Regions from separate parts of the uncultured Bacillus sp. genome, predicted to be linked through region 1. Evidence: predicted binding sites of a transcription regulator. Region 1 holds the regulator's gene; each other region holds the start of a gene.

What was found. The regulator LexA, encoded in region 1, represses DNA repair genes until DNA is damaged. The targets are predictions, from matches to a motif close to CGAACATATGTTCG.
Region 2: the regulator LexA is predicted to act here: its motif matches at 2,764-2,777, upstream of Q5C82_RS20435 (Y-family DNA polymerase).
Region 3: the regulator LexA is predicted to act here: its motif matches at 8,206-8,219, upstream of Q5C82_RS06065 (YolD-like family protein).

The regions. Positions count from the first base shown of each region.
Region 1 is NZ_CATYRA010000002.1:237,662-250,310, forward strand. Features, by position in the region: gene Q5C82_RS04730 (YndJ family protein) at 1-1,587, shown strand, start outside; gene Q5C82_RS04735 (membrane protein) at 1,690-2,004, shown strand; gene Q5C82_RS04740 (poly-gamma-glutamate hydrolase family protein) at 2,235-2,993, shown strand; gene Q5C82_RS04745 (YndM family protein) at 3,016-3,468, opposite strand; gene fosB (metallothiol transferase FosB) at 3,666-4,088, shown strand; gene Q5C82_RS04755 (hypothetical protein) at 4,164-4,592, shown strand; gene lexA (transcriptional repressor LexA) at 4,982-5,599, opposite strand; gene yneA (cell division suppressor protein YneA) at 5,749-6,066, shown strand; gene Q5C82_RS04770 (recombinase family protein) at 6,085-6,738, shown strand; gene Q5C82_RS04775 (DUF896 domain-containing protein) at 6,802-7,035, shown strand; gene tkt (transketolase) at 7,204-9,207, shown strand; gene sirA (sporulation inhibitor of replication protein SirA) at 9,362-9,808, shown strand; gene Q5C82_RS04790 (YneF family protein) at 9,894-10,112, shown strand; gene ynzD (aspartyl-phosphate phosphatase YnzD) at 10,186-10,359, opposite strand; gene ccdA (cytochrome c-type biogenesis protein CcdA) at 10,579-11,286, shown strand; gene Q5C82_RS04805 (response regulator) at 11,375-11,734, shown strand; gene Q5C82_RS04810 (CcdC family protein) at 11,816-12,307, shown strand; gene Q5C82_RS04815 (DUF2621 domain-containing protein) at 12,338-12,649, opposite strand, start outside.
Region 2 is NZ_CATYRA010000024.1:370-7,327, forward strand. Features, by position in the region: gene Q5C82_RS20425 (iron-containing alcohol dehydrogenase) at 1-975, opposite strand, end outside; gene Q5C82_RS20430 (hypothetical protein) at 1,128-1,445, opposite strand; gene Q5C82_RS20435 (Y-family DNA polymerase) at 1,426-2,718, opposite strand; gene Q5C82_RS20440 (LacI family DNA-binding transcriptional regulator) at 2,874-3,860, opposite strand; gene Q5C82_RS20445 (alpha-glucosidase) at 4,018-5,712, shown strand; gene Q5C82_RS20450 (SLC45 family MFS transporter) at 5,721-6,958, shown strand, end outside.
Region 3 is NZ_CATYRA010000003.1:58,306-70,954, forward strand. Features, by position in the region: gene ybaK (Cys-tRNA(Pro) deacylase) at 1-463, opposite strand, end outside; gene Q5C82_RS06035 (hypothetical protein) at 665-1,060, shown strand; partial or broken gene Q5C82_RS06040 (GNAT family N-acetyltransferase) at 1,335-1,842, shown strand; gene Q5C82_RS06045 (hypothetical protein) at 1,958-2,242, opposite strand; gene manA (mannose-6-phosphate isomerase, class I) at 2,622-3,569, opposite strand; gene manP (PTS mannose transporter subunit IIABC) at 3,585-5,537, opposite strand; partial or broken gene Q5C82_RS06060 (transcription antiterminator) at 5,686-7,634, opposite strand; gene Q5C82_RS06065 (YolD-like family protein) at 8,249-8,587, shown strand; gene Q5C82_RS06070 (hypothetical protein) at 8,658-9,230, opposite strand; gene Q5C82_RS06075 (hypothetical protein) at 9,268-9,513, opposite strand; partial or broken gene Q5C82_RS06080 (peptidoglycan-binding protein) at 9,856-9,969, opposite strand; gene Q5C82_RS06085 (Rap family tetratricopeptide repeat protein) at 10,195-11,322, opposite strand; partial or broken gene Q5C82_RS06090 (ribonuclease YeeF family protein) at 11,560-12,649, shown strand, end outside.

The DNA of each region.
Region 1 (12,649 bases):
TTTCTTGCAGCGGAAGCACCCCATATCTCAGTGGCAGAGGCACTTGTTTTGGTATCCATTCTTTTTTTCGTGCCGGGAATACTTCCTTTTGTCTTTCGTCAATCGCAGCTTCGGGCTGCTCAATCTCTAGAATCTGGGTTAATGAAATGCTATCCGGCAGCCGCTTTTTTTGCGGTACTGGCTCTTGTGACAGACATCGGAGGGTTCGCGCTGATCTGGTGGATATACACAGTTTTTATTGCGCTGTATGTGGTCCTTCGCCTCTGGGAAACAAAGATACATAGAATCGAAGAGACATCAGTTTTGTTCGGGCTTATCTATTTGGCGGGAGGAGGTTTTTGGTTTTTTGCTTATGCTGCACATTTGCAGATGATGCAATTTGGCCCTCTCATCATTTTGCTGACTGCTGTCCACTTTCATTATTCAGCTTTTCTGATCCCGATCTTTAACGGCTTGCTCGGGAGGATCACCAGGAAAAATCGGATGTTGTACAGTTGGATAACATGGGTGATATTGTTTTCACCCCTTCTGATCGCGCTTGGTATCACATATTCAAAAACACTTGATGTCATTGCGGTTGGCATCTATATGGCGGCACTTTATCTGCACGCATTTTTGGTGTTCACCACAGCTTTTCGCAGCAAGACGGGGAAATTTCTTATTCGGCTTTCTTCTGCCGTTCTAATGATAACGATCTCTTTCTCGATGATTTATTCATTTGGTGTATTTCGGCAAGACGTTACACTGACCATTAATCAGATGATTTGGATTCACGGTTTTGTTAACGCGTTTTTTGTTATATTGCCTGCCCTCATAGGATGGAGAATAGAAGATCCGAAGCCTTTTGATGCAGACAGCGTAAAGACATTCAGCCGTATCTACGGAAAAAGAAGGATTGGAACAGACTTTTTAGCTCACATTCAAGCTGAAAATAACGTTCAGTACAGAGGGCTCGTGGATGATATGGGAAGCCTTCGGTCAAAAGATTTTTCACCCGAAAAACTGGCACCGGTCATTCTTTCGTTTTATGAACAAACCATTGATTATGATATAAAAGCAAAAGTGACGTGGAGCACGTGGTTTCGGCCGCTTGCAATGGTTTACGAATGGTTCAGCAGAAGAACTGGCCAAATACATCTCTCGACGAACCCTGACTGGTATAGGATGTACAGCACGATAAAGGGTGTTCATTCGAAAAGTGACGGGAGAAAAAAAGTGCGTGCCTGGATCAGAACAAATGAAAAAAACGAAACCATTTTTACCGCTCTATATTCAGTGTATCGTTCAAATGGAGAAGGGTATATGAACATTTCTCTACCGCTTCCATTCAGCAGTATGACAGGCATTTTAAAACCTTATCATCATCATGAGAAGCTGGTTTTGACAAGCAGGCGGAGAAAAAGCGGAGCCGGGGATGAGGGGATTTATCTGCAAACAAGAGCGGGAACTTGTCCGCTGCCTTTATCTGAAACCTTTCTGATAGAAGCTATGCAGGACAACAAATTAACCGCTGTTCATCACATGTGGCTGTTTGGAATAAAATTTCTAACTGTACATTACATCATTACATATTGTCCGTCCAAATGAAAGAACCTAACACAAAGAAGAGGATTCGTCAGCCAGTTGCTTAGTGAGCAGATCAGCGACATTGCAATTCTGCGCCGCATCTAGATGGGAAAGGAAGGTTTAATGATGTTTTATATCAGTTGTTTTCTGATTCTTTGGCTGACTGCGGGATTTACAGTGGGAATGAAACAAGTGTATGTCGATCAGCTGTTTGATAAAGACATAACCGAAAGACTGGAAAAAGAAGCGGGTGATCATACGCACGCTGACCGGATGATCAAACAGCGTGCCCTTTACATTGCAACAGTGACATTAAGCGGGTTTATCGCTGTTTATGATGAAGTGAAAACAATCCCGCAAAGGCGAAAAATAAGAAAAATTGAAAAAAACATCATGAAACTGAATAAAGAAAAGAAACAAAGAATGAAACGAAAATAAAAATGCACAGGCCAAAGGGCAGGTGCGTTTTTTTGTTTGATATGGGAATTGAGAAAAAGGCAGTTGGTGCCAATTTACTTTTATAAATTCAGAAATGGGAAGAACAGCGCCCGGGCTAATGGTATATAATATTGTGAATTTAACAAAAATTTAACAAGGAGGACGAGAAATTCGTGCTAAAGCCTCAAAGAAACCGACATCCTGTTGATTTGGACTTAGAGGCGGAGTAGATGAAACCGGCCAAAGTATCCCTGCTCCGCCGTTTGCTCCATTCCTTGAAGCATGTTGATTGTAACATAGCCAAACGTTTTCCATCAACTCTTAAAATTGTAAAAATATTGTTTATTTTTATGGTATTTACTCCGATTTCTTCAATATATGCTGAAGATGTATATCAGAATTTTGAGGAATTAAAAAACAATGAAGATCCTTCTGATTACGGCATTGTTACGAAAGAAACCGGCAGCCCTCTTCTTGTTTTAGCCATTCACGGAGGAGGTATTGAAGGCGGGACAAGTGAAATAGCGAGAGAGCTCAGCAAAGAGTACTCGTTGTATTTATTTGAAGGCTTAAAATCGTCAGGAAACTCAGTGCTGCATCTTACGAGCACGCATTTTGATGAGCCTCGGGCCCTGAAAATGACGGGAAGTCATGAATATGTCATTTCATTGCACGGATATGCAGAAGAAGATCAGCAGATCGAAGTCGGCGGTACAGATCGCGTAAGAGCGGCAGATTTAGTTGAAAAACTGCAAAATGCCGGTTTTCCTGCTGTATTGCTCGGTATGGATCATCCGCATGCAGGCGTAAGTCCGAATAACATCGCAAATAAATCAAAAACAGGTTTGAGTATCCAGTTAGAAATGAGCACAGGTTTTAGAAAATCTTTGTTCGGCGTTTTTTCTTTAAAAAGCAGATCTGTTACTCAAAATGAGAGGTTTTATGATTTTACAGAAGTGATGTCCCGTTTTATCAATAATAGCTACTGAAAAATAGGAGGCGCTAAGCCTCCTATTCCTCATGCTTCTCATTCGTAACGTCAGGAAACAGCTCATCTGCGGCTTCTGTTTGATACTGTAGAGTGTTATCCCTGGCTGACAGTTCATTTCGGAAGGTTTCATCCAGCACATTTTTTAGCAGATACCGATGAAAAAAGTATTCAAAAACAGTAAGACAGGCAGCGGAAAGTAGAGCAGCTGCAAACGGTGGGAAATCATTTCTTGTTTGGGTTAAAACAAAGACCCAAAGAATAACGAATGAAAGCCCAAAGTCAGCTAATGAAGCTGTAATATTGTTTGTGCGGGGAAGGACGAGCATGTCACCGGATAGATAGGAAACAAAACCTAGGAAAAGTGCAATAAACATCACACTTAAAAAGGGCGCGTGATAGACTCTGTCCAAAATCACATATAAAAGGGCGAGAGTGAAAGCAACCTTTGAAGCAAGAGCAATGATATGTTTCATTTGACCACCTAAATTGTTATTTTTGAAGAAAACCCTTAGCTGTAAACAAATTATCAAAAACATAAGTAATTCAATTCGACAGTCATTATTGTAAACAATCCGATGTTGTTTACACTGGTATTTTTTGCTGACTGCATGAAACTTTTTTGGGAAAAAGTCGTACATATGGATGATCAGCTTTCAAGGGGGAATGATTTGTGAAGATAAAAGGAATCAATCACTTATTATTTTCAGTTTCTCATCTGTATACATCAATTGATTTTTATCAAAAAGTGTTTGATGCCAAGCTTCTGGTTAAGGGAAAAACAACAGCATATTTTGATTTAAATGGCATCTGGCTTGCGCTTAATGAAGAACCTGGCATTCCGAGAAATGACATTATGGCGTCTTACACCCATATTGCATTTACTATTGAAGATCATGAGTTTGAGGAAATGTCAGCAAGATTAAAAAGGCTTCATGTCAATATTCTGCCTGGCAGAGAACGAGATGAACGCGATCGAAAATCAATTTATTTTACCGATCCAGACGGTCACAAATTTGAATTTCATACAGGAACCCTTCAAGACAGGCTTCGTTATTATAAACAGGATAAAACACATATGGATTTTTATGATTGAACGACCTCTTGATATTACACAGAACATATACATAAATCTTATGTAAGGTTAAAATATGGTAAAGGAGGGATGTGATTGAAAATAAAAATCTTAGGCTTAACAGCAGTTTTGATGTGTTTTTTTGGCAATGCCAGTCCCCATGCGTCAGCTTTAGATTTTGATCACAAAACAGACTTTATTTTAAATGACAGCACAAAATCGTTTGTTCTGGAAAATATCAGTGATGTTCCGGCGATCGACTATATTTTAGGCTATCAGTTTACGATCTTGGGAGCCAATACTTGTTCAGTTGAGATTAAACTTCAGCGAATGAGGCTTACGGGAGAATATACCACACTGAGCACGAAGCAATTCAGCGGCAGCTGGTTTGATTTTAGTGCTCAGGATAAGGTTTCTATCGATCCATTTCACCGATACCGTATATTTGCAGAAGAACACTCAGAAAACTGCACAAGTGTTCGGGTAAAGGGCAGTTATGGTATACAGTATTTACATTTTGATTGAAGCTCACGTTGATCAAGAAAAGTGAGCTGTTTTTTTAGAAATGTTGAACCAACTATACTGTGTACTAAATTTTCATTAAATTTCAATTGCCGCGCTCCTTAAATAACATGAAGCTGCATCATTCCACGACCTAAGAAAATGAAACATTTTTAAGGAGATAACGTCTAATGTGTTAAACGGACAATATTTTTATAAAAGTTTCCTGAAGGAAAGAAAATTTCTTGACTTCAACAATTGTTTGGTGGATAATTATGGTGTAAACATGATGTTCTTTTTCCTCCTATTCAGGCTCGCACCCAAAAGTCAGGGCGAGCCTGCTTTTTTGTACAATAAACCCCCTCTCCGTAAAGGAAGAGGGGGTTATTTCATGCATTTGATAGATCAATAGGTTAATGGACGGTTCTGAACACGCCAATCACTTTCCCTAGAATGCTGACATTCTGCAAGATGATAGGTTCCATCGTTGGGTTTTCAGGCTGTAAGCGAATGTGAGTATCCTCTTTATAGAAACGTTTTACCGTAGCTTCATCATCTTCTGTCATCGCAACTACAATTTCCCCGTTGTTCGCTATATTTTGCTGTTTAACGATGACATAATCCTTATCGAGAATACCAGCATCAATCATACTGTCTCCCATTATCTCCAGCATAAATACATGCTCGTCCGGAGGAACCATACGGTCAGGAAGCGGAAAATATTCTTCAATATTTTCTACTGCTGTAATAGGAGATCCCGCCGTGACTTTCCCGATGACCGGTACATTAACGACCTGACTTTGCGGAATGTCTACTTCTTCATCAAGTATTTCTATTGCTCTAGGTTTTGTCGGATCCCGTCTGATCAGCCCTTTTGTTTCCAAACGGGCCAAATGGCCGTGGACAGTTGAACTGGACGCAAGCCCAACAGCCTCTCCGATTTCTCTCACGGAAGGCGGATATCCTTTTGATTTAACCTCTGCTTTAATAAAACGGAGGATATCAAGTTGCCTTTTTGATAGCTTCGTCATTTTTCGCACCTCAAAACGTCGATTTTAAGAAGATTATAGCATGATTTTCCTTACAGTACAAACATAGGTTCGAAAAAACAATTGACAGAAACGTTTGTTCGTATATACTGAAATTATAAAAAAGCGAACAAACATTCCTGTTGGAGGTTATGGTCATGAGTAAAGAATCTATTATTTTTGTCGGTCTATTCTCAGTGATTTTGAGCGCGGTTATCCTTTTGCTGTCATATACAAGCAGCGGTCAGGAGCTTAATCAGTATGCTAAAATAAAAGTCCAGCAAGGCGACACACTTTGGTCAATTGCTGATCAGGTAGCAGATACAAAAAAGATAAACAAAAACGATTTTATTGAATGGGTAGCTGATAAAAATCATCTGCAGACGTCTGATATCCAGCCGGGAGATGAGTTGGTGATTCCATTGAAAAAGAAGCATCAGGATGCATATGAATTGGCAACTGTAAGATAGAGAGGAAAGATAGAAAAAATGAAAGCACTCATATATGCCCGCGTAAGCACAAATAAAGAACAGCAGGAAACATCATTAAAGCGGCAGATGGAGGAGCTAACGGCCATTGCAGCCGAGAACGGCATGGAAGTCGTCAAAGTAATTTCTGAAAAAGCCAGCGGATATGAAATTGATCGGGACGGTGTATTTGAGCTGCTTGATGAGATCAAGAATTCGGGAATCGATGTTATTTTGGTTCAGGATGAGACTAGGCTCGGCCGGGGAAATGCAAAAATCGCCCTGCTCCATTGTATCTACAGAGAAGGTGTGCAAGTCTATACAACGGCTCACAGAGGTGAACTGGAGTTATCGGAGGCTGACTCGATGGTGCTGGAGATCGTCAGCATAGTGGAAGAGTATCAGCGAAAAATTCACAACATGAAAATCAAGCGGGGAATGAAGCGTGCAGTAAAAAACGGTTTTAAACCGCAAAAAAACCTGAAAAACCAACATGAAAACAGCGGAAAAGAAAGAATAGAGGTCCCAATCTCAGAGATCGTCCGCCTAAGAGCGAATAAACTGACGTTCGCAGAAATTGCGGCAACGCTAAGAGGGTTTGGCTATGATGTGTCTAAAGCGACCGTCCACCGGCGGTATCAGGAATACATAGAGAATGATGAGACAGCCGAGTGAATCAGTTGTAAAACTCTTTTTGATCTAGTACTATATAGACAAAATGCAATAAAGGAGTTTAACATGATTTCAAACGCTAAAATTGCCAGAATTAATGAACTTGCTGCTAAAGCCAAAGCTGGCGTTATGACAGAAGAGGAAAAAGCCGAACAGCAAAGGCTCCGTCAAGAGTACTTGAAAGGTTTTCGCTCTTCTATGAAAAACACGTTAAAAAGTGTGAAAATCATTGACCCAGAAGGCAATGATGTAACACCAGAAAAGCTAAAAAAAGAACAAAGAAATAACAAACTTCACTAATATGAGAGGAATACGGAAATATCGTATTCCTCTTTTGCATATACTATGAGCAAAACTCTTATGTGACAAAATTCAACAAGTTTCTCTCGAATTTAAGCTGAAACAGTTGAGAAAAAGTCGTCAGACATTTATGATGTAAGGGTACAACACATAAGGAAGGGGATTTTTATGGATACAATTGAAAAGAAATCAGTTGCTACCATTCGCACACTCTCAATAGACGCTATTGAAAAAGCAAATTCTGGTCACCCAGGGATGCCAATGGGGGCCGCTCCAATGGCATACACGCTGTGGACAAAATTTATGAACGTTAGTCCGGCAAACCCTGGCTGGTTTAACCGTGACCGTTTTGTTTTATCTGCTGGACACGGGTCAGCACTTTTATACAGCATGCTTCATTTAAGCGGATTTGATCTTAGCATCGAAGATCTTAAGGGATTCCGCCAGTGGGGCAGCAAAACACCTGGACATCCGGAATTCGGGCATACTGCCGGTGTGGATGCGACAACTGGTCCGCTCGGGCAAGGAATTGCCATGGCGGTCGGAATGGCTATCGCTGAACGCCATTTAGCGGAAACATACAACCGCGATTCATTTAACGTAGTCGATCATTATACATACAGTATTTGCGGTGATGGTGATTTAATGGAAGGCATTTCTTCTGAAGCCGCTTCACTCGCAGGCCATCTTCAGCTTGGCCGTCTGATCGTATTATACGATTCTAATGACATCTCTCTCGATGGAGATCTCGACCGTTCATTCTCTGAAAACGCGAAACAGCGTTTTGAAGCAATGAATTGGGAAGTTCTTTATGTTGAGGATGGAAACAACATCGAAGAATTAACAGCAGCTATCGAAAAAGCACGCCAAAATGAAAAGAAACCTACATTAATTGAAGTGAAAACGACAATCGGTTTCGGTTCACCTAACCGTGCCGGCACATCCGGTGTTCACGGTGCTCCGCTTGGTAAAGAGGAAAGCAAGTTAACAAAAGAAGCTTACGCGTGGACGTATGAAGAAGATTTCTACGTACCGTCAGAAGTATATGAGCATTTTGCTGCAGCGGTTAAAGAATCAGGAGAGAAAAAAGAACAAGAATGGAATGCTCAATTCGCTAAATATAAAGAAGTTTATCCTGAACTTGCTGAACAGCTTGAGCTGGCAATCAAAGGAGAGCTTCCGAAGGACTGGGATCAAGAGGTTCCTGTTTATGAAAAAGGAAGCAGCCTGGCATCCCGCGCCTCTTCCGGTGAAGTTCTCAACGGACTTGCGAAAAAAATTCCATTCTTTGTCGGAGGATCTGCTGACCTAGCGGGATCAAACAAAACGACAATTAAAAATGCCGGTGATTTTACAGCGGTTGATTACTCAGGCAAAAACTTCTGGTTCGGTGTTCGTGAATTTGCGATGGGTGCAGCCTTAAATGGTATGGCGCTCCATGGCGGACTGCGTGTATTCGGCGGAACTTTCTTTGTCTTCTCTGATTACCTGCGTCCGGCGATTCGCCTTGCAGCGTTAATGGGTCTTCCTGTCACTTATGTCTTCACACATGACAGTATTGCGGTAGGTGAAGATGGCCCGACGCACGAGCCTGTTGAACAGCTTGCTTCACTCCGTGCGATGCCTAACCTTTCCTTGATCCGTCCTGCAGATGGAAATGAGACAGCGGCAGCATGGAAGCTTGCAGTGCAAAGCACTGACCAGCCAACAGCGCTAGTATTGACACGCCAAAACCTTCCTACGATTGACCAAACAGCTGAAGAAGCATTGGCAGGAGTAGAAAAAGGTGCATATGTCGTTTCTAAATCTAAAAACGAAACACCTGACGCTCTTCTTATCGCTTCAGGCTCTGAAGTAGGTCTTGCGATTGAAGCACAAGCTGAATTGGCAAAAGAAAATATCGATGTTTCTGTTGTCAGCATGCCTTCAATGGACCGTTTCGATAAACAATCTGTTGAATACAAAAACACTGTCCTTCCTGCAGATGTGAAAAAACGCCTTGCGATTGAGATGGGCGCATCATTTGGATGGGGCAAATACACAGGGCTTGAAGGAGACGTGCTCGGCATAGACCGATTCGGTGCATCTGCTCCTGGCGAAACCGTCATCAATGAATACGGCTTCTCAGTTCCAAACGTAGTGAACCGAGTTAAAGCATTAATCAATAAGTAAAAGTCTTTTAAAGAGGATGAGTCAAATCATCCTCTTTTTCTTGTTTATCCGACAAAAATAGTATTGGCTGTTTAACAGTAATAGACAATTCTTTCTTTTCTTCTTTTGTATAATAGAGAGCAAATGAAATGCTGCTGGAAAAGGGGATGAAAAGATGGAACGTCACTACTATACGTACCTGATAAAAGAGGAGTTTGCCAATCACTATTTCGGGCGGGAATCGGTTATGTTTGAGCTGTTTCAAGACTATCATTGGACAAGCCTGACAAAGCAGCAGTATGAAATGACAGAGAAACAGATTCAATATATTACACAGCCAATCCCGATTTTACATATGCATCAGCGGTTAAAAATGAATTTAAACAATACGGATTACAGGCAGCTGGATTATATTTATAGATTAGCTTTGCCGAAAGCAAAAGGCCACGCGACGTTTATGATGAAGGAGCACATGATAGAATTAGTGGCTTCTGGGGATTACGAGGCAGAAACGATTTTCTTTGAAGTGTTGAGAAAAGTAAGCCCTTGCTTTCTGGCTATGGATTTTAATTCGAAGCGTTATGGATGGCTAAATCCGGTGAAAGAAAGAAATTTTGTCTAAAACCGAAGAAAAAGAGATGTAAATGTTGTATAATAGCTTTTGGTTTAGTACACTTTAAACTAGACAACATGAAGGAGGAAATAAAATGACTTTATGGGTTGGCATCCTAGTGGGCGTAGTTGCATTGCTCATAGGTGTTGCACTCGGGTTTTTTATTGCTCGTAAATATATGATGAGCTACCTTAAAAAGAATCCGCCTATTAATGAACAAATGTTACGCATGATGATGATGCAAATGGGAATGAAACCTTCTCAAAAGAAAATCAATCAAATGATGAAAGCCATGAATAATCAAACGAAATAATACGTAAAGATTATGATATAGAGAAACATGGTTATAAAATAAAAAACCCTTATACGGGTTTTTTATTTTGCAATCATTCATCACCCGCTACTGCTCTAAGGCGCTGCTTTTGATATTGTATGAGAAGATGGTCAAGCTCCTGACTGAGCTCTATCGTAATATGAGATGTCATTCCGTTCGCCATGACAATTTGCAGCAGCTCTGCTCTTTTTTTTTCAATTTCATTTAATAGATGCTCTCTAATCACAGGGATGTATCCTTTCATACATTAGATCTTCAAAGTGAATGTTTATATTATATCCATATTTATACTAATTTTCAAATGAGAAGGAGTACAATATCTCAATGTCAAATTAAATTATATAAGTTTTTTCTGAAAATAGAAATCCTTCAAGTGAAAGTGTTAAAAAAATGAAATGATTTTGTCATAACTTGAAGGAATGTCAAATCATGAAGGGATGATGACATGGGAGACGTGAATTATTTCTTGACATTCGGAGCAGGATTTTTATCCTTTATTTCGCCTTGCTGCCTGCCGCTTTACCCAGCTTTCTTGTCATATATTACAGGGGTCAGCATGGATGATGTGAAAACAGAAAAGCTGCTGCTGCAGAAAAGAAGCTTGTTTCATACTTTGTGTTTTTTGCTTGGCTTTTCAGTCATTTTTATCGCTTTAGGCTATGGAACATCTTTTGTTGGCAGCCTGTTTAGGGATTATCACGATGCGATTCGGCAAATTGGCGCGTTGCTTATTATATTGTTCGGTTTCATTACGCTCGGCGTGTTCCGGCCTGAGGCTATGATGAAAGAGCGAAGAATCCATTTTAAGCATAAACCAAGCGGGTTTTTAGGTTCCGTCTTAATTGGAATGGCATTTGCGGCGGGATGGACGCCATGTACCGGTCCGATATTAGCTGCTGTTATTACACTTGCAAGCACAAATCCAGGCTCAGCGGTGCCGTACATGGTGTTATATGTACTCGGTTTTGCTGTTCCGTTTCTTTTATTGTCTTTCTTTATCACAAAGCTGAAGTGGATAAGAAAGAACCAGCTTTTGATCATGAAAGCAGGCGGCGTTTTGATGATTGTGATTGGTGTGTTGTTATTCTTTAATTGGATGAGCCTGATCATTATTTTGCTGTCGGATCTTTTTGGAGGATTTACTGGTTTTTGACGGTAAATTACTTTCGTACTACTACTAGTCCTTTTGTTTTTGGTACAATGAGACTATTATCTGTGGAAATCGATTGTTGGAGGGGAATATGACAAGAGTTTTAGTTGTAGACGACGCCAAGTTCATGAGGGTGAAAATCAGAGAGATCTTGGAAGAGGCAAATTACATAATCGCAGGCGAAGCGGCGGACGGTGAGCAAGCAGCAGACCTGTATAAAAAACTGCGGCCGGACATTGTGACAATGGATATTACAATGCCAGTGAAAAACGGCATTAAGGCGCTTCGTGATATCTTAACCTTCGATCCTAAAGCGAAGGTCATCATGTGCACCGCCATGCGCCAGCAAAGAATTGTAACGGAAGCGATTGAGCTGGGGGCAAAGGACTTTATTGTCAAGCCGTTCGAGGAAACAAAAGTGTTAGAAGCTGTCCGCCGCGTTATGGGATAGTAACGTCATTTCTTTTCAAAATGGTTTTTTTTATTATTTTGGAGTATAGTATATAGTATCAACACTCCTAGAAACAAAGGAATGATAAGTATGATGATTATAGTTTCATCGATTATTGCTGTGTTAATGGCTGTAGCTGTGATGGTGGTCAGAATAAAGTCCTCTGACAAGCCCGTTTCACCGAAAAAAATCATTCTTCCGCCGATATTTATGAGTACGGGAGCGTTAATGTTTTTATTTCCGGTATTTTGGGTCACTGGTGCAGAGTTTTTAGAAGCGATCACTTTAGGCGTGATTTTCTCTATTTTTCTCATCAAAACTTCTAAGTTTGAAATTAAAAATAATGAAATTTACATGAAACGCTCTAAAGCATTTGCATTTATATTAGTCGGTCTTTTGGTGATCAGAATCGTGATGAAATCGATCTTGAGCACATCAATTGATTACGGCGCACTGAGCGGAATGTTTTGGATTCTGGCTTTCGGTATGATTGTACCGTGGAGAATCGCCATGTATTTATCATATCGAAAACTTCATAACGAGCTGCAGTCAGCTAATATTCAAATGAATTAAAAAACCTTTCCTTCTATCAGGAAAGGTTTTTTATTTGAGAAGGGTCTGATAAGGTTCGAGATCGATTTTTTTGTCCTGCAGATGTCTTTTTAAGAAGGTATGATCTCTTTTAGGAGTTGCGAGAATGTAGCCTCTGATCATCAGTTGCTGATCAATCTTTGATACCTTTTCTTCTAATGCAAGCTCACCGATTTTCCCTGCGATTTTGGCTTTTGCTGCATCTCTGAACAGCTCCGGAACCGGCGAAACCAATTCATTAAGAAATTGTTTGTTTTCATTGCTCCACAAATGCATGCTGTTTTCGATATAGTAATCCTGCCAATCAAGCTCTGACCTGCCATC
Region 2 (6,958 bases), on a different contig from region 1:
CTTCTCGGCAGCTTGCATGGTGGTCAGGCCGGTGGTGTCATAACCCATGATCCGGGCCAGTTCGGCGAACCGATCTGGGCAAGCAATCAGGTTGTACTCTTCAACCGTGGTCAGCAGCAATGCACAGCAAACACCGTGTGGAGCATCGTATTGACCACCGAGTTGGTGAGCCATGGCATGAACGTAACCCAGGTTGGCGTTGTTGAAGGCCATCCCGGCCAGCATTTCAGCTTCAACCATCTTGGTCCGTGCTTCAACATTTTGACCATTGGCAACAGCTTCTGGCAATGCTTCTTGGATCAGTTGGATAGCTTCCTTACATTGACTGTCCGTGATTGGGTTGTGGTCAACAGAAACGTATGGTTCGATTGCTTGAACAAAGGCGTCACAACCGGTAGCAGCAGTAACTGACTTTGGCACACCGAGCATCAGCATTGGGTCGTTGAAGGATACCAACGGAATGTTACGCCAGGAAACAACAACGAACTTCAGGTGGTCTTCTTCGTTCGTGATAACCGCGTGCCGGGTCAATTCTGAACCAGTCCCGGCGGTGGTGTTAACAGCCATCAGAGGTGGCAGTGGGTTGTCCAGCGTTTCAATTCCGGCCAACTTAGTGATGTCATCACCGTTAGTCAGGATAATACCGATTCCCTTACCACAGTCGTGAGCAGAGCCCCCACCAACAGTGATGATGGAGTCACACTTCTCTTCTTCGTACATCTTCTTACCAGCCTTGATGTTACGAATCTTTGGGTTAGGTTCAACACCGGTGAAGATGGCGTAGTCCACGCCAGCCTTCTTCAGTGATTCAATCGTTTGAACAACGGGGCCGTTTTCGATCTTTTCCAAGCTCTCTTGGGTAACGACCAGTGGCTTGTGCATGTTAAGCATCTTAGCACGGTCACCAATCTTGGCGATAACACCAGGACCAAAGAAGTTAACACTTGGCATTAAGAAATCAAATTGTCTATTCATAAATAGTAGCCTCCTCACGGCATTTGAATACGCTTCCATAATCACATAGTTTTTCAACAAATTCAAGGAAACACGGTTATTTCTTGCAATCTACCATTTAAAAAACTGCGTGGCCACCTTGTCAGCCTCTTGATCATCGTAAAACTGCATTCTCATCGAAAGTTCCTCCTCATTTTGCGGACCTGGTCATCAGGAAAGTTTAGGTAGTTGAGCGTGAAATGATACGTTTGACGAACATCAGTTATAATATCAAGCAACTCAGAATAATCACAATCAGCCAGTCGAGCAATGGGGATGGACCGGCTGTAGGCGTTGCGCGGCTGAATGTTGAGAAACAGATTATAGCCATGCTCCGGCTCATAGTAGACCACGGAGACCCAGTATCTGGTGCGCCAGCGATTGGTGAAGCAGCGCTTGATTCGCTCACATATTTTTTCGCTTTCGGTTTCTTTATTCCAAGCTTTGTCCACCGGCATGACCTCCTACCAACTGGCTTCTTTCGATAAACGTGCCACCCTTCTCCAAGCTAGACGCCCGCATGATTGACGTCTTGCCAAAGCGTTTGCGGATGGCGTCAACGGTGTCTTCCAGCTTAACCATGTCGTATTTGGGCGGATTGAACAGATCGAGCTGCTCGCCATAGCGGTCAGCCAAGCGAGTCGCGGCCACGCTGATGCGGCGAACCGGCGATACTCCATCCCAGTATGTATAGAACAGATAAAGCAGCTGCCCATTGATGAGGTTTGAATCGACCGTTGAATCGGAAAGCTTCAGCGAGTGGGCAAAGCCGGTTTCTTCCGTTGGCGTGCTCAGCGAATAGCCGATTGAAAGGTACACGCCCCCTGCCTGCTTGTCGTGCGCGCGGAGCCGAGAAGCTACCTGTGAACCGATTTCTCGAATGACGACTTCAATCTCCTCGGCTCTCGTATAATCGTGCGGTAGGACCTGCGAATTGCCCAGGCTCTTGTCTTTTGGCAGGACTTCCTCAGCGAGGTCGGTGCGATCGATTCTCCAGGCAGAGGCGTACAGCTGCGCGCCGATAACGCCCATCTTTTCCTTGAGAATGAACGGGTCGGCATGAGCCAGCTCAGCCATGGAATGAATCCCCAGTCCGGCAAGACGTTTGGCGGTTCGCTCGTTGATGCCCCAGGCATCAGTGATCTTAGGGATGGACCAGATCTTTTTTTTGACCGTGTCATAGGTAATCTCGCCAATGAAGCGTGGATCATGCTTGGCATAGACGTCCAACGCAATCTTGGCCTGCAGCGGATTTTCGCCCACGCCTACCGTGGTAACCAGCTTCAGGCGGTCATGAACGGTCTTTTGGATCTTTTTAACGACCGCAATTGGATCATCCCCGAACAGTTTCCAGGAATGAGTGATGTCCAGAATCGACTCGTCAATCGAATACGGCAGCAGGTCCTCATCAGCCATGAACTCGCGATAGATGTTGTTGACCTCAATGTTCTTTTCGATGTACGTATTCATCCGTGGCGGCACCACAATCAAATGGTTGTCGTGCGGCAGATCACGCTGACGATTGACGTTGGAGATGCCGTAAAGCTTTTTGGCCATTGGAGATGATGCCAGCACCAGCCCGCCATTGGTATTTTCGGCTTCTGACATGACTACGAGCGGCGTGGTGAGCGGATCCAGCCCGCGCATAGTGCACTCAACCGTGGCATAGAATGATTTGTTATCAATGACCAGGAAAATTCCCCGCGGCTCTTCTGAACAGTCCATCTTGCTGCCCTCCTCGAACTTCTGTTTGCATTCTATTACAATGTGCGAATGAGTGTTCGTAAAGATGGAAATGATGATAAAGGGTTTGAGAGTAACAATACGGCAAGCAGGCCCGTGGAGATTCCACGAGCCTGTTTTTGATTGCCAGAACTGCACTATGACTGAGCTGAATTGTATTTGGCAACAGAGCCACGTTCCTTTATTTGATATGGCAACTCAACTGAAGAAACATTCTGGTTGGTCAAGTGTTCAATTGCCAACCGTCCCATCTGCTTGAATGGCTGATCAATCGTTGTGATTCCCGGATAGATCATACTGGCTACTGATGAGTTGTCAAAACCCAGAACTGCCAATTGCTTAGGTACTTTAATGCCGTGTTCCTGAGCGGCATAGATAACCCCGGCTGCGGCATCGTCACTGGCTGCAAAAATTGCCTCGGGAAGTTCTCCTTTTGCTAAAAGAAGTTCTGCGGCCTGCTTTCCTGCTGCAAACGAGTAGTCGCCGGGAATAATAGATGGTGTAAGTCCAGCTGACTCCATTGCTTTTTGATATCCTGCGCAACGCGTTCTCCCAGTTTGCGGGTCGCTGGTATCTACGGCAATCAGAGCAATCCGTTGGTATCCGCGGCTGATTAGATAATTGGTCCCTGTAGTGGCGGCTTTTAGGTTGTCGATGGAAATCATTGGTTGGTTGGAAACTTTGACGCCTAGAGAAATTAATGGCAGCTGCAGTTGATCAAGTAGTTTCAGATTGTTCTCATCAAATTGAACCGAAACTGAAATGATACCGTTGACTTTGCGCCCAGCCATTAGATTTAGGCATGTCTTCAGTCGTTCAGAGTCATTTAAGCCACAGTGAGCCAAGAGAATTCTTCCGCCATTTTGGTAGGCCCAATCTTCAATGCTGTCGATAATGGGGGCGGCAAAGCTCGTTGTGGCATTGGTTACGATTACTCCAATCAGATTTGAGGTCTGTGCAACCAGATTAACGGCAGCTTCGTTTTTTTGATAGTGTAGCTCATCTGCAATTTTCTCAACCCGACGGCGAGTTTTTTCGCTGTATCCCCCACTATGGTTTAATACGCGAGAGACGGTTGATGGAGTTACTTTTGCTAGTCTGGCTATGTCTTTAATCGTGGCCATCGGGATCCTTCTTTCAAAAAAAGTTATTGACTTTTTAAGTTAGCTGTATTTATAATACTCCGTGAAAACGGTTACTTATGCCGTTTTTATTATTTTAGCATTTACTCAAACGTTTGCGTAACTTTTATTTTTAATTTTTTTACAAGGAATGATAATAATGGCATATACACCAAAATGGTGGTGGCAAAATTCAGTTGTCTACCAAGTCTATCCACGGAGTTTTCAAGACAGCAATCATGATGGCATTGGTGATTTAAAAGGAATCATCAGTCGGCTTGACTATATTAAAAAACTAGGTGCTGATATTATCTGGCTCAATCCAATCTACCGTTCGCCAAACGTTGATAATGGGTATGACATCAGTGATTATCGGGCAATTGATCCAACTTTTGGCTCATTGACCGACTTTAAGGAGCTGCTGACAAAGGCTCATGAACTTGGATTAAAAATAATGATGGATCTGGTGGTCAATCACTCATCAGATGAAAATGAATGGTTTAAGCAAAGCCGCCAAGGAAAAGAAAATCCATACCGTGACTATTATATCTGGCGTGATCCAGTCGATGGCCATGAACCAACTAATTGGGGATCATACTTCTCTGGTTCAGCTTGGCAGTACGATGAGACAAGCGGTCAATACTACCTTCACCTGTTCGCTGTAAAGCAGCCGGATCTAAACTGGGAAAATGAAGCCGTTCGTCATTCGGTATACGACATCATGAATTGGTGGGCAGATCTCGGTGTCGATGGATTTCGAATGGATGTCATCAACTTAATTTCAAAACCGGCTGTCTACAAAGACGTTCCGACCGCGCCCGGAATGCAGTATGGCGATGTCGAACCGGTTGTTGCCAATGGTCATCGGATGCACGAATTCCTTCAAGAAATGCATCAAGCTGTAATGGCCAAGCATGATTTGGTAACAGTTGGCGAAACGCCTGGTGCCACAACAGATGATGCCAAGAAGTACGCCAACCTTGAACAGACTGAGCTGAACATGGTTTTTGAGTTTGAGCATGTCGGCTTAGACGATAACGACAACCCAGCTTTAGTAAAATGGAGCGACAAAAAAGTCAGTCTGCCAGAATTGCGAGATAACCTGGTGAAATGGCAGACTCAGCTGAATGGTAAGGCTTGGAACTCGCTTTACTGGAACAACCATGATCAGCCACGCGTCGTATCCCGTTTTGGCAATGATGATCCAAAATATCGTGTCGTTTCGGCTAAAATGTTGGCAACAATGCTGCACTGTCTGCAAGGCACGCCTTATATCTACGCAGGTGAGGAACTGGGAATGACCAACACGACCTTTAACTCTTTGTCTGACTATCGTGATTTGGAGAGCATTAATGCCTACCATCAGCTGGTTGACGAAGAGCATCTGGTTGATGGAAAGACAATGAGCAGATATCTGGCAATTCATTCTCGGGACAATGCCAGAACGCCAATGCAATGGGATGACAGCAAGAATGCCGGATTTTCGGATGCTGAACCTTGGATCGCGGTCAATCCCAACTATTCAGAGATCAACGCAAAGGCGGCACTGGCGGATCCATCATCCGTCTTCTATCACTACCAGAAACTCATTCAAATGCGCCATGACTTGCCAGTAATGACAGAAGGAAAGTTTGCGTTGGTCAATGGCAACGAATTGGATGAGCAGGTCTTTGCTTACACGCGTGATGATGGAGAAACAACGCTGCTTGTAGTAGCCAACTTTACTAAGGAAACAATCAAGCGAGAATACGCGGCTGGTCAAGGCAAGCTCTTATTAAGCAACTACGAGAATGTCATGGGAGAAACTCTGCGTCCATATGAAGCTAAAGTATATGAATTCAGTTCAAAGAGGTAACAAGTAATATGGAAAATCAAAAAACAACTACGGGACTGCCGAGTCTGCCAATAAGTACCCTGTTTGCCATGACTTTTGGGTTCTTCGGCGTTAACATGGCATTTTCGCTGCAAAGCTCGCAAATGGGAAGAATCTTTCAAACAATCGGTGCTGATCCGACCAAGCTTGGCTTCTTCTTCATTTTGCCGCCACTGATGGGAATGATCGTTCAACCATTAGTCGGCAAGTATTCTGACTTAACATGGAATCGATTTGGTCGTCGGATGCCTTATCTTTTGGTCGGCGCACCAATTGCGGCTTTGGTTCTGATCCTTCTGCCCAACGCGGGATCATTTGGTTTCGGGTATGGTTCATTAGCCGCGCTTTGGTTTGGTGCAATTGCGGTTCTATTCATGGATCTGTCTTCAAACGTCTGCATGCAGCCATTCAAGATGATTATTGGTGATATGGTTAACGAGGATCAGAAAGACTTTACTTGGTCCTGGCAACAAATCTTCTCTAACATGGGTGGAATTCTAGCAACCTTAATGCCATTCATCATGACGCTTTTAGGGGTTTCCAATACTGCTAAGAAGGGCTCCTTGCCTAACTCAGTCATCTGGACCTTCTACCTGGGCGCAGCTGTACTGCTCTTAACCAGTATCTTCACGCTGGCCAAAGTTCATGAATACAACCCTCAAGACTATGCCAAGTACCATGGCGTTGATATTGCAGCCAATCAAGAAAAGCTTAGTTTCGCAACTTTGCTGAAGAACGCACCTAAGGCATTTTGGCAGATCTCTCTCGTTCAGATGTTCTGTTGGTTTGCGTTCCAATACCTTTGGACTTACGGTACTGGTGCTGTTGCAAAGAATGTCTGGAATGTAACTGATCCGTCAACGGCTGGCTATCAGGCTGCCGGCAACTGGTTCGGTGTTTTATCCGCGGTTCAGTCGATTTCAGCCGTACTGTGGGGAATGGTTCTGTCAAAGACCAAGCCAAACCAGCGCAAGACGATGTATCGTTTAGGTCTGGTTCTTGGCGGACTTGGCTTTATGTCAGTGTTCTTCATTCACGATAAGATGCTTTTGATTCTTTCTTTCGCTCTGATCGGCATTGGCTGGATTTCAATGAACTCGATTCCGTTTGCCCTGCTGACGACTGCGCTGGCCGGTAAGCATGAAGGGGCATATCTGGGATTGTTCAACTGCAGCATCTGCCTGCCGCAAATCATTGCTTCCGTTGCCAGCTTTGCCATCTTCCCATT
Region 3 (12,649 bases), on a different contig from region 1:
CGGCATCGCATGCTTTCGCTAAATCTTGTGGCGCTAATTTCAGCTGCAGACCGATTTTCCCTGCACTGACAATGATAAAATCCAATGTTTCAGCGGCTGCATCAATATAGGTCGGGAACGATTTTTTCATGCCAATCGGAGAGCAGCCGCCGCGAACATAACCAGTTGCCCCTAATAATTCCTTCATTGCAATCATTTCTATTTTCTTTTCTCCTATTATTTTTGCTGCCTTTTTTACATCTAATTCTTCTGCAACGGGTACAACAAAGACGCAATAATCTTTTGCTCCTGCTGTTGCCACCAATGTTTTATATACATGTTCTGAAGGATAACCGATTTTTTCCGAAACAGAGATGCCATCTACCGGTTGGCCGTCTTCTGTTTTATACCCTAATAACTCATAGGAGATGTTCTGCTGTTCTATCAAACGAACCGCATTTGTTTTTGCCATTTTTTTCGCCATACTTTCACCCCACTATCGAAAAAATCCTAAAGAAATACTGTAATTAATATCTAAATACTATCATCGAAAACAGACATATTCTATTAACCTGCATATTCAAAAGAAAAACCTCTAGAAAGCCAAAACACGAAACAAAAAATGGAATGAACGACATGTAACAACATACAATTTGTATGAATGTAAAATTAAGGAGTGGTTGCTTTGTATCATTATTATTATGGTCCTGCGTTAATTCCTTACTTTACACATAATCTTAACACTCAAAGAAATCCAGACTTTTCAGAAAGACAGCGAAGAAGAGAAATCACACTGAATGTAGATGGCATTATACCGCCATCTTCCTCTGAGGATCTCGGAGACGGCTTTTATTCCTTCGCATGGACTGGCCAACAGGTAATAGATCCTGGTGAATATCTTGTTTGTCATCTTGAAGGAAGAGATATAAAAGTGGTGAATGGCGGGTTTGCTCCACGCGATACTGCTCCATTGTATGCAATCGCAAGCTTTCCAAGGAGAAGAAACCAATGGGTCATAATCATTCATAATCCTGTTCAAACCCAAAGAGCGATATCACTTTACTTAATTGCGAAAAGGTAGTACAAAATGTTTTCAGCAGAAACAGAAAAACGGGTAGGAACGCTTAGATATCAGCGCTTTCCTACCCGTTTTAGATTTATGATATTGCATCTCTCCCCGTCAAGGCAGTGACGAAAGGAGGTTGAACGCCGTAGAAATTCGGGTTCAATAAAACACTTCATTTCAAATTCAACTCATGTTCTTCATCATTCTCTGTTGCCCAAGAATTTTTGCACCGATACATATTTCAATATGTTACCGTTATTACCAGTTAAAAGAAAAGAGGATTAAATATATGGTTCTTCTAGAAACAAATCGGTTACTTTTAAAAACGATTGATATTCCCCTTCTTGACGCTGCATCTAAACAAGATCATCAAGCCATGAAAAACCTAGGTTATGAAACAAATGGTGAATGGCCAAACCCTGATTTTTTTGAAGCCATCCCTTATTTCCGCGAGAAAATCGTTGAAAACAATGGGACAAAAGGATTTGATTCATGGATTATTCTAAAGAAGGACAATCATGAAATTGTGGGAGGAACCGGATTTTTAGGTGACCCGGATACGAATGGCATGATCGAAATCGGTTTTGCAACAAATAAAAGCCATCGCCGCAAAGGTTACTGTGTGGAGGCTGCCCAAAAATTAATAACCTGGGCATTAAGCCCAAGATGTAGTTAACGGTATCACAGCAAGATGTGAACCTGATAATGTTGGTTCGCAACATATTTTGGGAAAGTTAGGATTTACATTGGAGCATAAATCAAAAGACTTTATGCATTGGAGATACGTTACAATGTAAAAGCCTAAAAAGGCTGGCTCCATGTCTGCTTTGTTGAAGCTCGTACAGAGAGTGAAAACCCTCCCTCTAAACTGAGAGCGGGTTTTTCTTCAGACAACGATTTTTGCAGTTTTCCTTACTCATCTTTTCTATCTTTATCGGTATCTTCAGCATCCTCAACTGGATCTTCAGGATCAGGATCATTATCTTTTTCATCATCTTTATTGATGGTATCATCCTCATCGACACCTGGAGCGTTGTTATTGTCAGTATCTTGGTTGTTGCCGTTATGATCTTGATCGTTCTCCTCAACATCTGGAACATTGTTATCGTTATTATTATCATCTTGATCATTATTACAGCCCATTAATATAAAACTGAATAGAAACAACACACTTATGGTTTGCAGCCATTTTTTCATTTCCACCCTCCTTTCTTCTTTTTAATCCCTATAAGTTTGTCCAGCATGTTTACATTAATTCGTTGTATTCTTATATATTCTTTCTCGAATTCCATCTTTATCATTCCGGCATAACAATTCCTCTTTTGCGAAAACTAAGTATCGAAACTAAATAGAAAGTTGCTCTAAAATGAATCATCTCCGGTGGATAACCGCCCTTTTTAAATGTAAAACCCAATACTTAAAAAATGTCAGGCTTTGACTCGGGAATGCGGGTAAGGGACCGAAAAATGAAGGAATCAGATCACTCCTTTCATTGAATCAAAAAAACCCTCCAATTTAAGAAGGGTTTTTCCACACACTTTAGTCTGCTACATTAAACAGTCTGGATCAGCCTGAATTATAGATGAGAGACGATACACTCTGCCTGCCCCTCCAGTTTAAATTCTCCAAAACCGTAAGGCAGCAACATATGATCTCCTTTTTTAAAGCCATTGACATACCCACTGGATATCATACGGCCTTCTCCTTCAATAACACTGATAAGAAGGAATGGTTTTTGCTGTTGTAAGCTTGCTGCTCCTGATATATTCCACTTTTCCACCGAAAAGTAAGCGCATTTAATCAATGTTGTTATAAATAATTCCTCGATTTGTTCATGATGAACTGTTTGCCGATCTAGGATAGATGGAACCTCTATCACTTCTATGCTCTTTTCCAGATGAAGCTTGCGCGTATTGCCTTCTGCATCTTTTCGCTCATAATCATATAATCTGTAGGTTGTATCTGAATTCTGCTGCGTCTCTAAAACGAGAATGCCTTTTCCAATCGCATGAACGGTACCGCTTGGCACATAGAAGAAATCCCCAGGCTTTACCTTTACCCGGCGCAAAAGTTTGTCCCATTCTCCAAGATCAATCATCGAGATCAGCTCTTCCTTTGTTTTTGCGTTGTGGCCGTAAATGATCTCTGCATCTTTTTCGCAATCAATGATGTACCAGCATTCGGTTTTTCCGAGCTCTCCGTTTTCATGAATTTTGGCGAACTCATCGTTCGGATGCACCTGAACGGATAAATCTTGGTCCGCATCTAATATTTTTGTAAGAAGAGGGAAACGATCCCCTTCAAGCTGTCCGAATAAATATCTGTGATGCGCCCATAATTCGCAGAGCGTAAACCCTTTATACATTCCGTTTTGAACAACGCTTTGCCCGTTTTTATGAGCAGCAAAAGCCCAGCACTCCCCTGTTCGTTCTGACGGAATGTGATAGCCGAAAGCCGATAAAGCGGTACCGCCCCAAATCCTCTCTTTGAAAACAGGCTTGAAAAATAACGGTTCTGTCGTCATGAATATCCCCCCGCACTACACGATTTCATCCAGCAGCTTGTATGCTTCTTCTTTTGTTTGCACGGAGAGCAGCTGCTTCCTATAGCTATCATCCATTAGTTTTCGGGATAACATCTGCAATATTTTCAGATGCTGGTTCCCTTCGCTCTCTTTCGGTACAGCAATCATAAAGATTAATTTTGCATCTGATCCATCCAGGCTGTTCCAGCCAACGCCTGATCGTTTGATCCCAAAGGCAACACTCGGCTCCCTGACCGACTCAGATTTCCCGTGCGGAATTGCGATATTCATGCCAATCGCCGTTGTGCCCTGTTGTTCACGATTCAAAATGGCTTGTTTAAACCCGCTCTCGGACAGCAGCATACCTCTCTGTGACAATTTTTGAATCATTTCATCAATAATGTCATCCCTGGTTTCCCCTGATAAATGTGGCTCAATCAGCTCGGGGCTGATGATGTCTGTCAGTTTTTTGATTTCCGCCATCCCGGCTTTTTGGCTTTCAGCTTGAGTCGGCTGCGGTATTTCTTTCGCCGCAGCAGCTTCACTTGGCGGTGTAGTTTCGCTGAGCACAGGGGACGCCGCCGTAATATCCTTTTTTAGAACATTGACGAACAGAGCAGTGACAAGAGATCCTGCAATCACAGCAATAAAAAACATCAAGACATGGTCAACTGCGCCAAGCACTGCAACGATAGGTCCGCCGTGCGCTACTCTGTCTCCCACATTGCCAATCATCGCTATCACCGAACCCGTCATAGAACCCGCCATAATACTGGGAATGACTCGAAGAGGATCCTGTGCCGCAAATGGAATGGCTCCTTCAGTGATGCCGAAGAGCCCCATAGTGAATGCCGCTTTCCCCATCTCTCTTTGCGATGCCTCGAATTTCCTTTTTCCAAAAAACGTTGCAATCCCGAGGCCGATCGGCGGTATACAAATAGCGACGGCAATCGGTCCCATAATTTCATAGTTTCCTTCTCCGATCATGGCCGATCCAAACAGAAATGCCACTTTGTTTACGGGACCGCCCATATCAAATGAAATCATTGCGCCTAAAATCAATGCCAGAAGGATCGAGCTCGAACCTTTCATACCTGCCAGCCATACCGTTAAAGATGTGAAAATTTGAGCTACAGGTGCGCCGATCAAAAACACAAACGCCAAACCTACAATTAGTGATGCAAACACCGGGATAATAATAATCGGCATGATCGGCTGGATTGCTTTTGGAACCTTTAATTTTTTTATCCAAAGGGCAGCATACCCCGCTAAAAATCCGGCAATGATTCCGCCGAGGAAACCGGCGCCGCTTGCGCTGTCATAAAAACTTCCAGTCGCTGCAATATATCCGCCGATCATTCCCGGCACAAGTCCCGGCTTATCAGCGATGCTATAGGCGATATATCCGGCTAATACCGGGATCATGAATGAAAATGAAGCACTGCCGATCTGTTCAATCGTTTTCCAGAAAGAATCATCCGGAATGACTAAGCCTTTAGGTGTTTTTTCGCCCCCAAGCGTTAATGCAACCGCTATCAATAATCCGCCGACGACAATGAAAGGAACCATAAACGAAACGCCGTTCATTAAATGACGGTAAATCGGATTTTGTTTCTTCTCCTGTTGATTGTTTGATTCCGATTTTGAAGCGGAATGGTAGACCGGTATCTCCCCGCTAAGTGCTTTTTGAATCAATTCTTCCGGTTTGCGAATGCCGTCCTGAACCCCGACAGACAGCAGTTTTTTGCCTATAAACCGATCTTTGTTTACCGAGCGGTCTGCCGCAATAATGATCGCGTCCGCTTCCCGAATTTCCTCTATGGTTAGCTCATTTTCTACCCCGATTCCGCCCTGGGTCTCAACTTTGATGGTAACGCCTAATCTGTCAGCAGCTTTTTGCAGATTTTCCGCTGCCATATACGTATGGGCAATTCCGTTCGGACAAGATGTAATCGCTAACAGTTTCATAGGAAACCTCCTTTAAAGTGTGAAAAACAAGATCTTGTCTCAACTGTATACCGAAATCATGCCGTTAAAATCTCTTTTTTTTACCATAAGTTCCGGAAATAAAGGCATTTTTCCATATAAACAAAAAAGCAAGGAATGAACCCTGCTTTTAATAATCCAAATAAGATAAAAATGTCATGACGTTTGTTTCTTTCGTCAGCTTCTGCACGAAGGCCGGCTGCTCACTCAGGTATGAAAGCTCACGAAACAGCTGCTTTGTCATATTTTGATCCTCGTGTTTGACAGCCAGCATAAAAACAAGCGACACTTTCTCATTTCCCCACTCAAGCGGCTCTTTTAATGTGGCAATTGCGATTGCTGATTGTTTGATATATTTAGCGTTTGCATGAGGAATGGCTATGCCTGCCCCAATGTTGGTCGCCGCCATTTTTTCCCTCATCACCGCATGAACCGCATAGTCCTTTTCAACATAGCCTTTCTCAAACAAAGCAATCGCCAGCTGTTCAATTAACTTGTAGCGGTGCTCTGCTTCTTGCTGCAAAAAAACCAAAAAAGGAGTCGTATTGTTCAGCATTTGGAAATTTTGCTTTTGGCAGTGCGATTCATCAAGCTGACGTATAAATTCATTCAATTTTTTCTCATCACCAGGCTCCAAAAGCGGTGATACAACAATATGGGGAATCGTTACATGTCCCAGCGCAATGGTGGAAATGACAAGATCGATATCCTCATGCTGTTTTAAAAAGTCCTTTAGATCGGCTTTTGCGATACAAGCCATTATTGCGATTTGATGACATTTCCGTTCAATTTTTGTCCGTAGCAATTGTGACATCCCAATCCCCATGTGACAAACGATGATCGCCTTTTTGTGTGTCTCGCTGCTGTGATGCATCCTTTCAATCGCTGCCTGAAAATGCAGCGTCAAATATGCTGCCTCTTCCTCAGGGATATAAAGCTCAAACGTTTGATTGATGTCTTCCAGAACGTCAATGATCAGATGAAACAAATAAGGGTACATCATTTTGATTGCATTAAGCATAGGATTTGATACAGAAAGATCATAGCTCAGCCGCTGTAACACTGTATTGAGATGAATATTCAATCCGTTGATCAAATCCTGATCTTTATGAAAATCCAGCATTTTGAGCTCTGAAACACGATTGATTAAATGCCTTACAACCTTTGGAAGCACTGCATTTTCAAGGTCCTTTGTCTCTTCTTTCTCTAATGGATAACGAACTTTCCCGCCCAATATATGTAATGTTAAATACACGGCTTCTTCTTCAGGAAAACGGATTGCAAAAACCGGCTCAAGCCGTTGTAAACAAGCAAAAGTCCATTGATATTCTTTCTTCTTTTTTACTGCCGCCAGTTCTCTTGGAGATATCGAGATCGGCTGCTTCATTTTGATCCGGCGGATCATTAACAATGTATGCAGCAGCAAACTCTCAAACGTCTCATCTGTGAAATAGAGCGAATGCTTTTTTTGTAATGATTTGATTTCTTTCGCCACAAAATTGACTTCGTGACTTAAGAACTTACTTTTAATAAATTGGCTAGTAAACTCCGTGTTATCAATCAAATCAGATATTCTAGCCAATGCTTTTCTTTTATTTTTTTCGTTCCCTTCAACCTTCAAACCAAGCCGCTGCCTAGAAACCAATGTAGGTCAAATCGCTTCAGCCACTCCTCTACCGCACATAAATCCTTTTTAATGGATGATCGATTCACAAAATGCTGAGCAGCTATTTCTTTTGCGGAAACAGGCTTTACATTCATTAATAAGTCATAAGCAATATGCAGCATTCTTTCTTCATCAGTACGCTGCCTAGAATGAACATGTTCTGTATGTAATTGTTGGCTTAACCAGGTCCTTTCCTGTTCTTCTATATGTAAAAAGACGCCTAACCCTGGTTTCCGAATGAGCTGCGCGTGAGAATGCTCATTGAGATAATCCTCGATCACTTTCAAATCATTCCGGATTGTTTTTTCAGAACACTGTACCCTGTCTGCGAAATCTTGCACAACTAAATAGTCATCAGGTTCAGATAACAACAGATACAAAATCTCTTTTTGTCTTGTATTCATGTATTTCATCTGTTTTCTATCCTTCCTGTCAGTATCCACTTGAACAAATTTATAGTATAAGTATACTATAAATGTAACCGTTTACATCATAACGTAAAATCATAGAGTCAAAAGTTTTGTTTTTTACCGAAGGTTCCGGAAAAAGCGATTTTTATGTTATTAGACTGTTCTATGATCCAGTACGATTCCCCGCTTCCCATTCCAATTTAATAGAATAAGAAACGCTCAGACACGGTAATGGTTCACCGCTACCTTGCGCCTTAATACGCCTAAGTCATCGACTAAGTCAACGCAATAAAAAAACGGCTAGAAAGGTTATAACGCTTCTAACCGCCGTGTATGATTCCGAATGGGCTCGAACTAGCGACCTCTACCCTGTCAAGGTAGTGATTACCTTCTGAGCTGTTATTTTTATTCCTGACAAATACCTATCCATCAAGGGATTTCAAAATAGATGTCTGATTCCTTCTGAATAAAAATATTAATTGTTGGCAGGTTTGGGCAACAACTCGCCAACAATTTCCCATTTAAAACCAATAAATAAACCCACAGGCTTACCAGTATTTTCTCCGTTGATAAAGGAACGTTTGTTCCCATATAATTTATTCAAGGAGATGATCGGAATGAGTCAAGGCATTTACGACAAGAGATGGGAACAAAAATTCATATTACCTGAGCAAAGGGCTGCCCTTTTAAACAAAAAGAGAGAAGTCCAGAAGATCGAAAAACCCATTCTTGATGAATACCAGCTGGAGGAAATGGCACGCACTATTTGCGAAGCGATGGAATTCAACTCGGTTCTGCTCATCAGTATATACAGAGATGGTTTTATTGAAGAAGTAACAGGAAATGTTCATTACATAGATGAAGTAAAACAGAAGCTGCATGTGAAGGATTTAAAAGGGGACACAAATTTTATTGCATTTGAGTCTCTTTTAACTGTTGGGGCATATGAAGGGTGAAAACGAAAGTAAATATGTATTATATAAAGCCCGCCTTATGAGACGGGCTTTTCGGGCGAGGTTATTTCTTTTACACTTTCTTAACGCCTCCGTAAACACTTCCTTTTGCAGTAGACCCGATAAACGCCTCAACAAGAGCTGAGTTTAAAACGATCCCGGCCCATTTAAAACCTACAATGGATTCAACATATATACGTGAATAAACCTCTCTATAGGCATATCCTCCATGACTGGCGTCCCGGTCTTGTCCTAATACCCTAGGAGAGATTGCCAAAGCTGTCCCCATCGGGTGGCGCTGATAGTCGCCATCTTTATAAGTAGCCCAAACTTTTTTGCCGTCATATTTAAATCTTCCTTCGGCCCAAAGTGTGAAGAGCTTCGGTCCACCAAGTCCATAAGCAATACCAGTGGTCCTTTCTGTTTTTGTAGTGCCTTGGACGCTTGCATCAGAGTCTGGAGAGTCAGTTAAAGTTTTTTGCTCAAGTATCTGGATATCCCCCAGATCACCTAGATAAACCTTAACCGTACTGTTTTGTGTTTCAAAAGTAAGCACATCCCCATAGGATTTGCTTTTTTCTTGTTCAGCCATAAAGCTGTTCATATTGAAAGCTTTACCGTTGAATTTTTCTAGTTCTGATTTCATTTCTGGGAAAACATCATAAAGTGATATGTCTGGATTACTAAACGCTTCTGGTGCTGGATTGTTTTTGTAGTGATTTGAAATAGTTTTTCCAACTTTTTTCCAAAGAAGAATTTTTAGGTAGATTTTCTAGGTTGGATTTTAACAAAGGAACTGTTTTTTCAACGTAATTTCTAATGTCAGTTATATCTTGCTGTGACTTTTGTTTAGGTACTGCGCTCGCTGCTCCTCCGAAGATACTAAATACCAACGAGAAAGTCAGGCAAAAAAGAAATATTTTTTTCATAATAATCTCCTCCTGTTTATCGTTCACCTCGCCCCTCTATATACATTTATTTACAATTTTACTTTTTCCTGCCATTGTTTTTTTGGGTATAGTGGTATATCAGATAAACAATCAGAAAGACTAATGCAGCTATGGCAATATAATATAACGGCATCGCCAAAAATGGAGCAAAATTCGCTATGACCACCAATATAATGATGGCTATTCCGTACAAACTTATAAAGCGTAGTAAAGCCATATTATCCCCCCTTGCTGTTTCCATCATTTTAACAAAAAAAGTAAGCTACTAAAGGGCTATTTTTTGATACATGATGTCACAATTAGCAAGGGAGGACTATAAGATTATTTCAACAATGCTTCAAGTTTTGCTTTCGTTTTTGGTCCATAAATGCCATCAGCTTTTAGTCCATTCATCAGCTGGAATCGTCTGACGGCATCGGCGGTTTTCGGTCCATAATATCTTATTTCATTCGAAATTTCATTCGATTCGTTTTGTCTGTTTATTTAACACATAAATAAAAGCCCTCTTATTTAGAAGGGCTTTTTAGAAATGATGATGCTTATGTTTGAAGACGATCCGATGTAACTTGGAATGAATTTTGAGTTTGATTTTCTGTTAAGCCGGATCCAAACCCACACACTAAAACGAATGACAACCCCAGGATAAGGCATACCTTCTTTTTAAAAGTCATACTGGCATTCTCCCCTTTGAATTTGTGTTTGAGTTTCAATCATTTTCTGATGATAAACATAAGATGTTTCAAATTCTTTAGAGTTTGCGTAAGCAGCTGCAGTCTCACAGGCAATGTCTTCTACATACGAATAGTTCTTGTTTCTTTCTAAGTATTCTATTGTTTTATTAACACCTTGTTGGTCCACTGCATCGACATAAAGTGCTTTTAAATAACCCTGTAATTTCGTGAAAAGCTCATCGCCTTGATAAATAGCTGCCGACAACCCTTTCTTACTTACTTGGATGGCTTCATTCATTTTTCCTTGTTTGAAAAGGATTTTTGCATAAGAAAATAAAGAATGTGGCAAATTCGTCAACTTTTCTTTTTCAGTAATCTCCACAGCTTGCTTCATGAAAACTTCTGCTTGCTGATAATCCCCTCTGTCCGCAAAATTAGTACCTAAGTTATAAAGTGCGGAACTAATGAGCCTTTTATTATTTAATTCTCTGGATAACTCTAACGCTTTTTCAAGATGTGGCTGACTTTTTTCATAACGCTTAAAATCAATATAATTCCCTGAAATAACAAAGAGACATTGAACTTTCCGTACCTTATACAATTCATATTGATTGTAAACGTCTAATGCTTGTTTAACGTGGTGCATAGATACATGACTTTGCTTCATTCCATAATATGCTTCGGCTAACTTAAAATGAAACTCTGCTCTTTCGATTTCATCAGGAACGTGGATAAGTTCTTTCTCCGCCTCCCTATAATAGGCGATTGCTTTCACATATTGCTTTTGATCAAATTCATACATCCCCCGAAAAAACAGGGAGTAGTAAGACAATAAACCGGATATCCCTTTATTTGACGCCTCAATTTTTTCGAGTAACTCGTCAATAGTTGGTCTTATGCGTGTAGTTACTGGTTCTAAATAGTCTAGCATAAGCTGATGACGGAATTTCATTAATGAGAAATAAATCAGCAAATATTCATCCTCTTCCATCTGATTGATCTCTTGTTCCACCTCAGCTTTTAAAATCTCTGCATCTGGGACACTGAATTGACGAATCATCTTATACCATTCATTGATCTTTACGCCAACTTTAGACGATGGTAAAACTGGATTCACGAGACCCCTCCTCAAACACCTTTTATGTAATATTCTAACATTTCAAAAAATATGTATGTCCGCAAAAAAACCGCAAACTTTTTCGTTGCTAAAGTTCTGTTGTCCTAAATCATACTTGGGTATTTACACCTAATCCTAAAGTTTCATTTTCCATATAAAGAGATTCCTTTCTAATTTTGTCTTATGTCATGTGGTAAAATTTGGTTGCTAATTCCCCATGAATGAAAGGATATGAACATGAAAGTATTTGAAGCCAAATCACTGCTTTCTGAAGCAGATAAACGCGCAAAAGAATACAAAGAATTAAGAAGTCAGATGATCAATCTAAAAAAAGCCTTCAAAGCTGTAGCTGATTTAGATGACAGTGAGTTTTCAGGCAAAGGAGCCGATAACATCAAAGCATTTTATCAAGATCATGCGGGTGTGGCTGACAATTGGATTGATCTAATTGATATGAAAATTGCTTTTTTGACAAGCATTTCAGGCGCTTTAGAGGACGCTAGCTTGTCTGACGCATACATAGAAGAATCCTTCTTAGAACATGAATTGGCTAACGCCTACACAAAATCAAAATCCATTATGTCTGAACAGAAGAAAGCGATGAAAGATATTTTAAATGATATCGACGATATTCTTCCGCTTGATTTGTTCTCGACAGAAGACTTCAAAGACGAACTTGCAGATGCGGAGGACAAACGCAAAAAACAGTCGACAAACTAGGTAGTGTGGACGAAGCACTTGTTACTGAATATGCCCAGTCAGAGCCAAACGAGCAATTCATCAAGAAGGACTTCCAAAAGCTTGAGGAATCCACAGGCAAAGGCAAGAATGCTACACCCCTCCATTACAATGCCAAAGCTTATCGAGAAAGTGATATACATAAGAAAAAAGGCGATATTGAGAAACAAACTGAAGCTTATTTGAAGATCAAGAAAGACGAAGCGAAAGAACGAGAAATCAAAGAGCTAAAGAAGAAACTAGCTGACGGAGTGACGGACCCGGATGAATACTTAGAAATTGCCAAGAAAGTCGGCTATGAGAACCTTACCCCTGAACAGCTTGAATTTGTTTCATTTCTTGAACAGCGTAAAGCTTTCTTAGATAACGGAAAAGAAGTGTTGCAAATCATAGGTGATGGCGCCAAAGGTGCGATTGTTGGTGTATACGATTTTGCCAAGGATACCGGTGAAGGAGCTATTCAACTCGGATGGAATATCGGTTGGACAATTGACAACTTAAACAAGGATCCTCAAAAAGTGTTGGATACAGTTCTGGAATACGACTATCAAGCTGCCTTTCAAAGTATGGTTGACACATTGAAGGATGA